Regions from separate parts of the Micromonospora sp. DT48 genome, predicted to be linked through region 2. Evidence: predicted binding sites of a transcription regulator. Region 2 holds the regulator's gene; the other holds the start of a gene.
What was found. The regulator HrcA, encoded in region 2, represses chaperone genes, less so after heat shock. The targets are predictions, from matches to a motif close to GGTTNGCACNCTCNNNNNGAGNGTGCNAACC.
Positions count from the first base shown of each region.

Region 1: the regulator HrcA is predicted to act here: its motif matches at 1,339-1,369, upstream of groL (chaperonin GroEL).

Region 1 is NZ_JBNCLE010000004.1:314,519-320,782, reverse strand. It holds gene ACLQ2S_RS02245 (cold-shock protein) at 1-58, shown strand, start outside; gene ACLQ2S_RS02240 (hypothetical protein) at 377-1,291, shown strand; gene groL (chaperonin GroEL) at 1,567-3,189, shown strand; gene ACLQ2S_RS02230 (hypothetical protein) at 3,291-3,422, opposite strand; gene ACLQ2S_RS02225 (S8 family serine peptidase) at 3,573-6,086, opposite strand; gene ACLQ2S_RS02220 (glycerol-3-phosphate dehydrogenase/oxidase) at 6,186-6,264, shown strand, end outside.
Region 2 is NZ_JBNCLE010000011.1:47,275-53,538, reverse strand. It holds gene ACLQ2S_RS14990 (serine hydrolase domain-containing protein) at 1-1,141, opposite strand, end outside; gene ACLQ2S_RS14985 (histidine triad nucleotide-binding protein) at 1,138-1,497, opposite strand; gene ACLQ2S_RS14980 (16S rRNA (uracil(1498)-N(3))-methyltransferase) at 1,544-2,278, opposite strand; gene dnaJ (molecular chaperone DnaJ) at 2,280-3,419, opposite strand; gene hrcA (heat-inducible transcriptional repressor HrcA) at 3,493-4,515, opposite strand; gene ACLQ2S_RS14965 (DUF4870 domain-containing protein) at 4,724-5,302, shown strand; gene hemW (radical SAM family heme chaperone HemW) at 5,325-6,264, opposite strand, start outside.

The sequences.
Region 1 (6,264 bases), on a different contig from region 2:
CGAAATCGCCCAGGGGCAGAAGGGCCCGCAGGCCGAGCGGGTACGCGTCATCGGCTGAACGCGAAACACCCACCCCACTGACTGATCGTCGTCGGGTGGCGTGACCGTGGCCGGAGGGGGCTGCGATGCCGGTGCCCCACAAGGGAAGATCATGGGCCGTTCCAGCCGATGCTGAGGAGGGTCCATGTCCGACCAGCCGCCCCCGACGGGTCCGTCCGCCCACCCCCCGGGCGGGTGGGGGCCACCCGGCGGTTGGGTTGGGCAGCCGCCTCACCCCGCTGCGCCGCCGTACGGTGCCCCGGTTTATCCCGCTGCGCCGCCCCATGCCGCTGCGCCGCCGTACGGTGCTCCGGGTTATCCCGTACCACCGCCCGGGATGCCGTATCCCGGCCAGCCTGGTTACCCGGGCCATCCGGCACCCGGCGGCCACCACTCGGGCAGCCATGGACTCGGCCCGCCCGACGCGCTGGTCAACCCGCCCGGTGCCGGGCTGGAGGGCTGGCTCACGCGCCTGATGGGAGCGGTCCGCCGGGGCTGGCGCCAGTTGCTGCCGATCCTGCTGCTGACCCAGGTGGTGCCGGGGGCGCTGATATCGGGTCTGCTGCTGGTGTTCGACCGGACCGGGCAGTGGGAGGACGAGATAGCCGCCGGCGAGGTCCTGCCGGCCGCCTACTGGGCCGACCTGGGCTCGTTGTTCGCCGTGCTGGCGGGTGGCACCGCCCTGCTCGGCCTGGTGCAGGCCGCGGGCTGGGCTGCTGGCACCTGGGTGATCACCCGGCAGGCAAGCGGTGCGCCGGCCGACGTCTCGGCGGCACTGAACTACGGAGTACGCCGGGCACCCGCGCTGTGGGGTTGGACGCTCCTGGTCGGCTTCATCGTCACCATCGGCATGTTCTGCTGCTTCCTTCCGGGCCTCGTCGCCGGGTTCATGCTCAGCATGACCGGGCCGGTGTTCCTCTTCGAGCGGGCTGATCCGATCGGTCGTTCGTTCCAGATGTTCCGGAACCGGGCGGCTCTGCTGTCCAGCCGGGTGGCGTTGGTGGTGGGGGCGACACTGGTGTTCCTGCTGCTGACCACCCTGCTGGATCGGGCCTCGGTTCCGCTGTTCGGGGCGCAGCCCCTGACCTCGCTGGGTACGGCGTTGGGCGCCATCTCGATGGTGCTGGTGATCGCGGTGCTGATGCTGCCGGCCTACTTCGCGCAACTGGTCGGGTTCGTCGTCACGTACGCCGAGCAGCGGGCTCACGAGGGCCCGGTGAACAGCGCGCGACTGGTGGCCGAACTCCGCTGACCCGGGCCATCGTGCTTGCACTCGGCAGGGCAGAGTGCTAAACAAGTCATTGGCACTCGCATGGCGTGAGTGCCAGTTGGTCGGGACGGTGGGGCCTCGGTCGCACTCGTGGCATAACCACGGGTGAGGCACGTGGCCGGTCGTCGCGGGCTATCCGGCCCGGCCGAGGAGACGTCACCGTCGCCAGGTGGTGACGTCCCAAGGTGCGTACACCAGACGGCCCATCCGGGGCACACACTCGGGTGGCCCGTGAGTGTCCAGGAGGACAACGCCGTATGGCCAAGATGATCGCGTTCGACGAAGAGGCGCGCCGCGGCCTCGAGCGGGGCATGAACCAGCTCGCCGACGCCGTAAAGGTGACCCTCGGCCCCAAGGGCCGCAACGTGGTGCTCGAGAAGAAGTGGGGCGCCCCCACCATCACCAACGATGGTGTGAGCATCGCCAAGGAGATCGAGCTCGAGGACCCCTACGAGAAGATCGGCGCCGAGCTGGTCAAGGAGGTCGCCAAGAAGACCGACGACGTCGCCGGTGACGGCACGACGACGGCGACCGTCCTGGCCCAGGCACTCGTTCGCGAGGGTCTGCGCAACGTGGCCGCCGGTGCCAACCCGATGGCCCTGAAGCGGGGCATCGAGGCCGCCGTCGCCAACGTCTCGGAGGAGCTGCTGAAGCTCGCCAAGGACGTTGAGACCAAGGAGCAGATCGCCTCCACCGCCTCCATCTCCGCCGGTGACACCAGCGTCGGCGAGATCATCGCCGAGGCGATGGACAAGGTCGGCAAGGAAGGCGTCATCACCGTCGAGGAGAGCAACACCTTCGGGCTGGAGCTGGAGCTCACCGAGGGTATGCGCTTCGACAAGGGCTACATCTCGGCCTACTTCATGACCGACCCGGAGCGTATGGAGGCCGTCTTCGACGACCCGTACATCCTGATCGCGAACAGCAAGATCTCGTCGGTCAAGGACCTGCTCCCGATCCTGGAGAAGGTCATGCAGTCGGGCAAGCCGCTGCTGATCATCGCCGAGGACCTGGAGGGCGAGGCCCTGGCCACCCTGGTGGTCAACAAGGTCCGTGGCACCTTCAAGTCGGTGGCCGTCAAGGCGCCGGGCTTCGGTGACCGTCGCAAGGCCATGCTGACCGACATCGCCATCCTCACCGGTGGCCAGGTCATCAGCGAGGAGGTCGGCCTCAAGCTGGACGCCGTCGGCCTCGACATGCTGGGCCGCGCCCGCAAGGTCGTGGTGACCAAGGACGAGACCACCATCGTCGACGGTGCCGGCGACGCCGAGCAGATCCAGGGCCGGGTGAACCAGATCCGGGCCGAGATCGACAAGAGCGACTCCGACTACGACCGGGAGAAGCTGCAGGAGCGGCTGGCCAAGCTGGCCGGCGGCGTTGCGGTGATCAAGGTCGGCGCGGCCACCGAGGTCGAGCTCAAGGAGCGCAAGCACCGCATCGAGGACGCGGTCCGCAACGCCAAGGCCGCCGTCGAGGAGGGCATCGTCCCGGGTGGTGGCGTCGCGCTGGTCCAGGCCGGCAAGACCGCCTTCGACAAGCTCGACCTGGCCGGCGACGAGGCGACCGGTGCGCAGATCGTGAAGATCGCGCTGGACGCCCCGCTGCGGCAGATCGCGGTGAACGCCGGCCTTGAGGGCGGCGTCGTGGTGGAGCGGGTTCGCAACCTCGACTCGGGTCACGGCCTCAACGCCGCGACCGGCGAGTACGTCGACCTGCTGGCCGCGGGCATCATCGACCCGGCCAAGGTGACCCGTTCGGCGCTGCAGAACGCCTCGTCGATCGCCGCGCTGTTCCTCACCACCGAGGCCGTCGTGGCGGACAAGCCGGAGAAGACCCCGGCCGCCCCGGCTGGCCCGGGTGGCGGGGACATGGACTTCTGAGTCCAGCTCCAACGCCGAAGGGGGCGGGCCGCGTCAGCGGTCCGCCCCCTTCGGCGTTGTCTGGGCAGTCGGCGCCCCGGCCGCCGACGTCCTCCACCTGGTCAGGGTGGTCCGGAGACGCCGCCTCGGTGGCCGAACGGGTCGTCGGTGGCCGACCTGGTGACCACGTGTATCACCCCGCAGCACAGGGCCACGACGAGGGCCGGGACACCCAGCAGGACCAGAAGGGCCATGCCCCGCCACCGGGCTGTCGACGGCGGCGGGAGGGGAGCCGCCGCGCCGGGCGAATGACCATGCATGAAGCCGCAAGATAGCAGTTCAGGCGAGGTTGGATAACCCCGGAGCGAGATCCGCTCACGTCGGGTGGGAGCGTTCCTCCGCGATCATCCACGGGCGGCGGAGACCGCCGCGTACGCGTTGACCAGGCCGGCACCGACGAGGTTCGCCCCGCCACCACAGTCGTCGGTCTGCTCCCGGGGCGAGTCGCCGGTCTCGACCGGGTCGGCCGTCTCGGCCAGGATCCGCCGGGTCCGGTCCAGGTCGCCGACGAGTTCCGGATTGGCCGACCACATCAGCGCCACCACGCCGGCCACCTGAGGGGTGGCCATCGAGGTGCCGTCGAGTACGGCGTACCCGCCACCGGGCATCGCCGAGAGGACATCCTTGCCCGGTGCCATCAGGTCCGGCTTCGCCGCTGCGGTGACCGTCGGGCCCCGGGAGGAGAAGGCGGTGACCCGTCGCCGGTCGTCCACCGCACCGACGGTCAGCACGTCCGGGTACGGCGCGGGAGGATCCTGCACGGAGCCGCAGAACGGGCCGGTGTTGCCGGCCGCCGCGACGACCAGGATCCCGGCCGCCTCCAGCGCGGCGGTGGCCGGTCGCAGCGCCTGCGGGTCGCAGCCCTCGATCGGCGGGCAGCCCCACGAGTTGGTCAGGATCTCCGGTGCTCGCGCCGGTCGACCCTGCCGGAACGGGTCACCACCGGGTGGGAAGGGCGCCAGCATGAACTGGAGGCAGTCGAGGTAGGCGGCCGGATTGCCCAGGTTGCGGTCGAGGTTGACGCAGCCCACCCACCGCGCCCCCGGGGCCACGCCGATGCCGTCCCGGCCGACCGCACTGGCCATCGTGTGGGTGCCGTGCCCGCTGCGGTCGGTAGGTGACCGGGTGCCGTTCCACGGGTCGAACCACGAGTCGTCGCCGCCGCGGAAACCCTCGGCCAGGGTCGGATGCCGCCCGTCCACGCCGGAGTCGGAACTGCCCACGGTCACCCCGGCACCGGTGACGCCGAGTTCGGCCCAGACCCGATCCGCGCCGAGCATGGTGATGTTCCATGGTGGGCCGGACGGGGCGGCGGCGCTGCCGGTGGCGCTGGTCGCGGGCATCGGCAACGGACGCAGCCGTTGGCTGACCAGCACCCGGGCCACCTCGGGTCGGCTGGACAGCCAGGCCCGTACCGCCGGACCGCCCGCCACCTCGATCGCGTTGACCAGGTAGTAGGGGGTGTGTGGCAGCCGGGCCCGCCGCAGGTCCCGCCGTAGCTCGGCCTGGCTCCGGTCGGCGGTGTCGACCAACCGCCGGTAGACCTCCTCGGCGCGGGCGTCCCGACCCGCTCGACCTGAGCCGCCACCGATGTCGCTCAGGTCCGCCTGCTCCCGCAGCAGCACCAGGAGCCGCTCGCCGTGCAGCCCGGGTTGGCCGACCGTCGCGCCGACCAGGCCGACCGTGACCAGCAGCGTCAGCGCGCTCGCGGCGGCCAGCGTCCGATTGGGTACGCGGGCCGAGCGCCGCGCCAGCAGCAGCCCGTACCCGATCGCCAGCACCACGGCGACGACGAGCCCGGCACCGGTCGCGACCGCCACCCAGAACGGCACGTCGCGGGTGCCGACCAGCAGCAGGCTGACCTCCTCCGGGTCGGTGAACGCCAACGGGCCGAACACGCCGAGCCCGACCAGCCAGGCGGTCGGAGCCGAGCCCCGCGCCCCGCCCGGACGGCGGGCCACGGCGCGCAGCGCGGCCAGCGTGAAACCGACCGGCGGTAGCGTCACCAGCAGCGGCAGCTGCGCACCGGAGTGGCCGACGCCGGCGGCCACCAGGAGCAGCACCACTGCGGCGACGGACCCGCCCAGCAGCACCAGGCGGGCGGGCCGAGGCGGCTCGCCGGCCTCGAACCGAGCCCAGAACCGGGCGTCGAGCAGCGCCCCGGCCAGCGCGCCGACCGTCGCCGCGCCCAGCCCGGCGAGAACGGTCTCCAGCAGCCCGCCCAGCGCGCCGATCCACACCCAGGGCAGCAGCAGGGCGAGCCCGGCGGTGACCGCCAGCAGTACCGCCACTGACGGGCGCGCGTCCGATCGCGCCGGATGCCCGAGCCGCCCGGTCGCCCCCGCGCTCGGCTCCGTGGGCTCGGCGGCGACCGCCTCCGGACCGTCCGAGGGCTCGCCGGGGCGGTACGCGGCCGCTCCGGCCTCGGCGAGCCGACCGGGGCCGAGAACCCGGGCCGGCAGTCGGGTCGCCACCACCGTCAGCAGCCCGGCCATGGTGGCCAGCGCGGCGAGGTACGCCTCGTGGTGCACCGGAGGGATCGCCCGCAGCAGCCCGAGCACACCGAGTACGAGCGCCCCGGCGAGCCAGAGTCGGCCGGTGACGCGGACCGCCGCCGAGCGTGGCACGAGGGCCAACGGCAGCGCCGCAGCGGCGATCAACAGCACGGTGAACAGGCCGACCACCGGCCAGAGCGGCACCAGCCGGTCCAGACCGCCGATCAGCACCACCTGGTCGACGGCCCAACCGCCGGTCTGCGTCACGATCGTGACCGCGACCGTCCAACAACCGGCGAGAACCGCCGCCACGATCGCCCAGGGGCTACCGGTCGAGCCGGGTGTGGTGTGTTCCGCCCGCATCCGCACACAGTACGACCCCAACCCTGGCGGCCGGGGCGACTGATCCGGCCCCCGTGCCGCCACGTGTCGACGGTGGGTCGGGACGGTTACCGTGGACGGGTGCGTGATCCGTTCGTACCGCGGTCCGTTGCCGGACAGCTCTCGCCCGCCCGCCGCGCCGCCGACCTGCGTCGGTTGC
Region 2 (6,264 bases):
ACTCGAAGCCCTCCCCCCACCAGCGCCCGAGCAGCCCCCGCACCTCCGGTGGCGCCGGTTCACCGGGCCGCCAGGGGTCGATGTCGGCCGGGTCGTGTTCGACCGCCGTGGCGAGCAGCCGGTGCGGCAACTCCAGCACCTCGGCGGCGGTGCCGGAGGAGCCCAACACGGCGACACCGAGGGCGGCCGGGGTGCCCTCGCCGCCCCGTCGGCCGTACACCCCGGCGAGGAAACCGGGCATCGCCCCGTCGTGCCCGACGTGCACCACCCGCTCCCCCTGCGGCACCAGGATCAGGCCCAGGCCGAAACCACCGGCCCACACCGTCTCGTCGGTGACCGTCACCGGCCAGCGCATCTCGTCCAGGGTGGCGGGGGTGAGCACCCGCCCCGCCGCGTCCATCGCCGCCGGGTCGGCCAGGAAGGCGGCCCAGCGGGCCATGTCCGTCGCCGTGCTCCACAGCTGCGCGGCGGGCCCCACCGCGCCGAAATCGGTGGGCGGCTCCGGATGCGCCTCGTCGGAGTACGCGTCGACCAGGAACCCGGTCGCGGCGCGCGGACCCGGGTCGACGGAGGTGGCGGTCAACCCCAGCGGGGTCAGCACCCGCTCGGTGAGCACCTCCGCCCAGGTGCCGCCACGCACCTCGGCGACCAGGTGACCGAGCAGCGCCATGCCCAGGTTCGAGTAGTGGTAGCGGCGTCCCACCGGCAGTACCCGCTCGGCCCGGCCCAACTCGGCGATCAACCGGTCGACATCCGGCGCGCGCAGCGTGTCCCAGACGTCGCCGTACGGCTCGCGTTGCAGCCCGGCGGTGTGCGAGAGCAGCCGACGTACGGTCAGCTCGCCGTGCGCCGGCAGGTCCAGGTGTCGGCTCAGCGGGTCGTCGAGGTCGAGCAGCCCGTCGTCGCGGCACTGCATGACCAGCACGGCGGTGAAGGTCTTGGTCACCGAACCGATCCGGAACCGGGTCTGCTCGTCCAGCGCCGTGTCGTTGCCGGTGCCGCCGACGGTGCAGGTCCACATCGGTCGGTCGGCTCGGTACAGCGCGGCCGAGATCGCCGGCACCCGGGCCTGCGCCTGGACCTGCCGCACCATCCGTTCCAGACGACCGGCGGCCACGGTACGGCCGACGGCGAGGGTCATCCGGGGTTCCGAGCCAGCATCGGGCCCAGCGGCGCGCCGCCCAGCACGTGGGCGTGCACGTGGAAGACCTCCTGGCCGCCGTACGCGCCGGTGTTGAACATCAGCCGGAACCCGTCGCCGAGCAGCCCCTCGTCCTCGGCCACCGCGGCGGCCGTGGCCAGCACCTCGCCGGCCAGCGCCGGATCGCCCTGGCCGAGCGTGGCCACGTCCGCGTAGTGCTCCTTCGGCACGACCAGCACGTGTACCGGCGCCTTCGGGTCGATGTCGCGGAAGGCGAGCGTGGTGGGCGTCTCACGGACCACGGTGGCCGGAATCTCTCCGGCGACGATGCGGCAGAACAGACAGTCGGTTCCCATGCGGGCAGTCTAAGGAAGGTGTCCCCGGCGGCGTCCGCCGCGACGCTCACCAACGCAACAGACGGGTGGCGAGGACCGCCAGTGCGGCCACGCCCGCGGTGGAGGTGCGCAGCACCGAGATGCCGAGCCGGACCGGCCGGGCACCGGCTTCCTGGAAGGTGGCCAGTTCGTCCGGGGTGATACCGCCCTCCGGCCCCACCACCAGCACGATCTCACCGTGCTCGGGCAACTCGACGGTGGTCAACCGGTCGGTCGCCTCCTCGTGCAGCACGTACCCGGCCGCCGCCCCGGCGATCCGGCGGGCCACCGAGGCGGTGCTCTCGTCCGGCGACCCCGCCAGCACCGGCAGCCACGCCCGGCGCGCCTGCTTCGTCGCCTCGCGGGCGGTGGCGACCCACCGCCCCCGGGCCCGTACGCCCCGCTCGCCGCGCCACTGCACCACCGAGCGGCCGGCGGCCCAGGGGACGATCTCGTCCACCCCGGTCTCGGTCATCGCCTGCACGGCCAACTCGCCCCGGTCGCCCTTGGCGATGCCCTGGACCACCACCAGACGCGGGTTGGCCGCGTCGACGTACCCCCGGTCGGTCACGACGAGGTCGAGGGTGCCCCGGCCGACGGCGGTGACCACGGCGGTGGCGGTGCCGCCTCGGCCGTCGGCGAGCAGCAGCTGTTCGCCGACGCGCAGCCGTTGCACGGTGGCGGCGTGGTGGCCCTCGGGGCCGTCCAGCACCATCGTGTCGGCGGTCGGCAGCGACTCGACCAGGAACAGCGGGGCGGACACGTCAGGCGTGGCCGTTGAAGGCGTCCCGCATCCGGGAGAAGAAGCCACCCTGCTTGGTCAGCTCGGCGACCTCCTCGCCACGGGTCTTGGCGAACTCGCGCAGCATCCGCTCCTGCTCGGCGTCGAGCTTGGTGGGGGTACGCACGTCCAGGTGGACGTAGAGGTCCCCGCGCCCGGCCCCCCGCAGGTGCGGTACGCCTCGGGCCCGCAGCCGCAGGGTGCTGCCCGGCTGCGTGCCCGGCTTGACGTCGACCGGTTCCTCGCTGTCGAGCGTCTTGATGGTCAGCCGGGTGCCGAGCGCGGCGGCGGTCATCGGCACCGTCACCCGGCAGTGCAGGTCGTCGCCTTTGCGGGAGAAGACGTCGTGCGGCCGTTCGTGGATCTCCACGTAGAGGTCACCGGCGGTGCCGCCACCCGGGCCGACCTCGCCCTGCTGGGCGAGGCGGATACGCATGCCGTCCTCCACCCCGGCGGGGATCTTGACGGTCAGCGACCGGCGGGTGCGGACCCGGCCGTCACCGGCGCAGGTCGGGCAGGGGTGCGGGATGGTGGTGCCGTAGCCCTGGCAGACGGTGCACGGTCGGGCCGAGACCACCTGGCCGAGGAAGGTGCGCTGCACCGACTGCACCTCGCCCCGACCACCGCACGCCTCGCAGGTGGCCAGGTGGGTACCGGCGGCGGTGCCCGCGCCGGAGCAGGTGGTGCAGAGCACCGCCGTGTCGACGGTGATCGGCGCCTCCACGCCGAAGGCGGTCTCCTGGAGGTCCAGTTCCAGCCGCAGGATCGCGTCGGCACCGGGACGGGTGCGTGGTCGCGGTCCCCGTCCGGCGCCGGTGGCGCCACCGAAGAACGCGTCCATGATGTCCTGGAAGCCGACGAAGGGACCGGCCCCGCCGGGGCCGCCCGGACCGCCGCCACCGCCCGGTGCCAGCGGATCTCCGCCCAGGTCGACGATCTGCCGTTTCCGATCGTCCGAGAGGACCTCGTACGCGGCGTTGATGTCTTTGAACTTCTCCTGTGCCTCCGGGTCCGGATTCACGTCCGGATGGAACTGGCGCGCCAGCTTGCGGTAGGCGCGCTTGATCTCGTCATCGGAGGCACCCTTGCTCACGCCGAGAATGCCGTAGTAGTCCTTGGCCACTGCGTTCCGTGTCCTCGTGTTCGTCTCGCGTTACGCCGTTCGGCGGCGGCAGCCTGCCGTCGGCCCTGACTGGTCAGTTCTGGGCCAGCAGCTCGCCCACGTAGCGTGCCACGGCCCTCACCGTGGCGATGGTTCCGGGGTAGTCCATCCGGGTCGGTCCCAGCACGCCCATCCCCCCGACGATGGTCGCGCCCGGGCCGTACCCGGTGCTGACCACGGAGGCCGCCCGCAGGTTGTCGATCTCGTTCTCGTCGCCGATGCGTACCCGCAGGGTGCTCGGCTCCACCTCGCCGATCAGCTTGAGCAGCACGACCTGCTCCTCGAGCGCCTCGAGGATGGGGCGCAGCGAACCCTGGAAGTCGAGCAGGCCGCCCCGGGCGAGGTTCGCGGTGCCGGCCAGGGCGAGTCGCTCCTCGTGCCGCTCGACCAGGGTCTCCAACAGCACCGTGGACAGCGTCGTCATGGCCGGTCGCAGGTGCGGCGGGGAGTCGTCGATGAGGGTCTGCACCAGCGGCGGGGTCTCCGACAGGAACACGCCGACCAGCTTCTCGTTGACCAGCCGGCGCAGGTCCAGCACGTCGTCGGCGAGGATCGGCGCGGGCATCTCGACCAGCCGCTGCTCGACCCGGCCGGTGTCGGCGATCATCACCAGCATCAGCCGGGTGGTGGAGATCGGCACCAGTTCCAGGTGACGCACCCGGGATCGGGCCAGGCTCGGATACTGCACGACCGCGACCTGCCGGGTCAGCTGCGCCAGCAGCCGCACCGTACGCTGCACCACGTCGTCGAGGTCGACCGCACCGGCCAGGAAGCGCTCGATCGCCCGGCGCTCGGCCGGGCTGAGCGGCTTGACCCGACTCAACCGGTCGACGAAGAGTCGATAGCCACGGTCGGTGGGCACCCGCCCCGCGCTGGTGTGCGGTTGGCGGATGTAACCCTCCTCCTCCAGCACGGCCATGTCGTTGCGGACCGTCGCCGGTGAGACGGACAGTTGGTGCCGCTCGACCAGTGACTTGCTACCGACCGGCTCCTGGGTGGCGACGTAGTCCTCGACGATCGCCCGGAGCACGGCGAGCTTGCGGTCGTCCAGACCCACCCTCCCCACCTCCTGTCGCAGGTCAGTCCCGAGTCACGGCCATCAGGGAAACGCCCTGGCACTCGACTGTAGCGAGTGCCAGTCTACGTCGGCGCTCCCGTCGACGCGATGATCAAGTCGTTCCGCCCATGATCGAGCCGATCGGCGGGTTGACCCTCGCCGGTGTCGCTATGGTGCGACGTTGCCGGTGACACCTACCGTGACCCCCATGACTGAACCACCTCGTCCCCCGGACTCCGGCGACGAATCCACGACACCACTGTCCGGCTCGCCTGGCCAGGGCGGCTATCCCCCACCCGGCGGCTATCCGCCCCCCACCGGCGACCAGCCGCCGCCGGCCGGCTATCCCCCACCCGGCGGTTACCCACCGCCACCGGGAACGCCCGGTGTCGGCTACCCGACCGGCGGTTACGGCGCGCCGGGCGGTGGCTACGCCAACAACGAGGACAAGACCTGGGCCCTGATCGCCCACTTCGGTGGCCCGCTCGGCGTGGTCGTCGGCGGCGGACTCCTCGGCTGGGTGGCCCCGCTGATCGCGATGATGGCCCGTGGTCAGCAGTCCCCGGTCGTCCGGGCGCACTCCGTGGCCGCACTGAACTTCCAGCTCACCTGGGCCATCGCCGGCGTGCTGAGCTGGGTGCTCGCCACGATCACCTGCGGCCTCCTGTTCTTCCTTCCGATCATCGCGGGGATCATTCCGCTGATCTTCGGCATCATCGGCGGGGTGAAGGCCAACGACGGAGTCCTCTACCAGTACCCGATGAGCTACGCGTTCGTGAAGCGCTGACCGAAGCGCCTGGTGACGGGGATCAGGGCAGCAGGTCGCGGACCACGGCGTCGGCGAGCAGCCGGCCGCGCAGGGTGAGCACGGCGCGGCCGGCTGCGTACGCGGCCTCGGCGAGCAACCCCTCGGCCACGGCCCGCGCCGCGCCGGCTCGCCCGACGTCGGTCAGCACGTCCAGGGGCAGGCCGGAGGCCAGCCGCAGCCCGAGCATGACCTCCTCCATGTGCGCCTCGTCGCCGGTGAGCACCTCGCGCGCCTGGCCCGGTGACTCCCCGGCGGCCAGGCGCTTCGCGTACGCCCCGGGATGCTTGACGTTCCACCAGCGCACGCCGCCGACGTGGCTGTGCGCCCCCGGCCCGAGGCCCCACCAGTCCCCGCCGGTCCAGTAGAGCAGGTTGTGCCGGCAACGCGCCTGCGGTGTGCGGGCCCAGTTGGAGACCTCGTACCAGGAGAAACCGGCCGCGTCGAGGGCCGACTCGGCGGCCAGGTAGCGGTCCGCGGCCACGTCCTCGTCCGGGTACGGCAGCTCGCCACGACGCATCCGGGCGGCCAGCCGGGTGCCGTCCTCGATGATCAGGGCGTACGCGCTGACGTGGTCCACGCCCGCGGCCACCACCTGGTCCAGCGAGGCGGCGAAGTCCTCGGCCCGCTCCCCCGGCGTCCCGTAGATCAGGTCGAGGTTGACGTGGTCGAAGCCGGCGTCACGGGCCTCCAGCGCGGCGGCGGTGGCCCGGCCCGGGTGGTGCCGGCGGTCGAGCACGGCAAGCACCCCGGCCGCGGCCGACTGCATGCCCAGCGAGATCCGGGTGTAGCCGGCCGCGCGCAACTCCTTCAACGAGGCGGGCGTCACCGACTCCGGGTTGGCCTCGGTGGTCACCTCCGCGTCGGCGGCCAGCCCCCAGGTGCGGTCGACGGCCTCGAGGATCCGGGCCAGGTCGTGGGCGGGCAACAGGGTGGGGGTACCG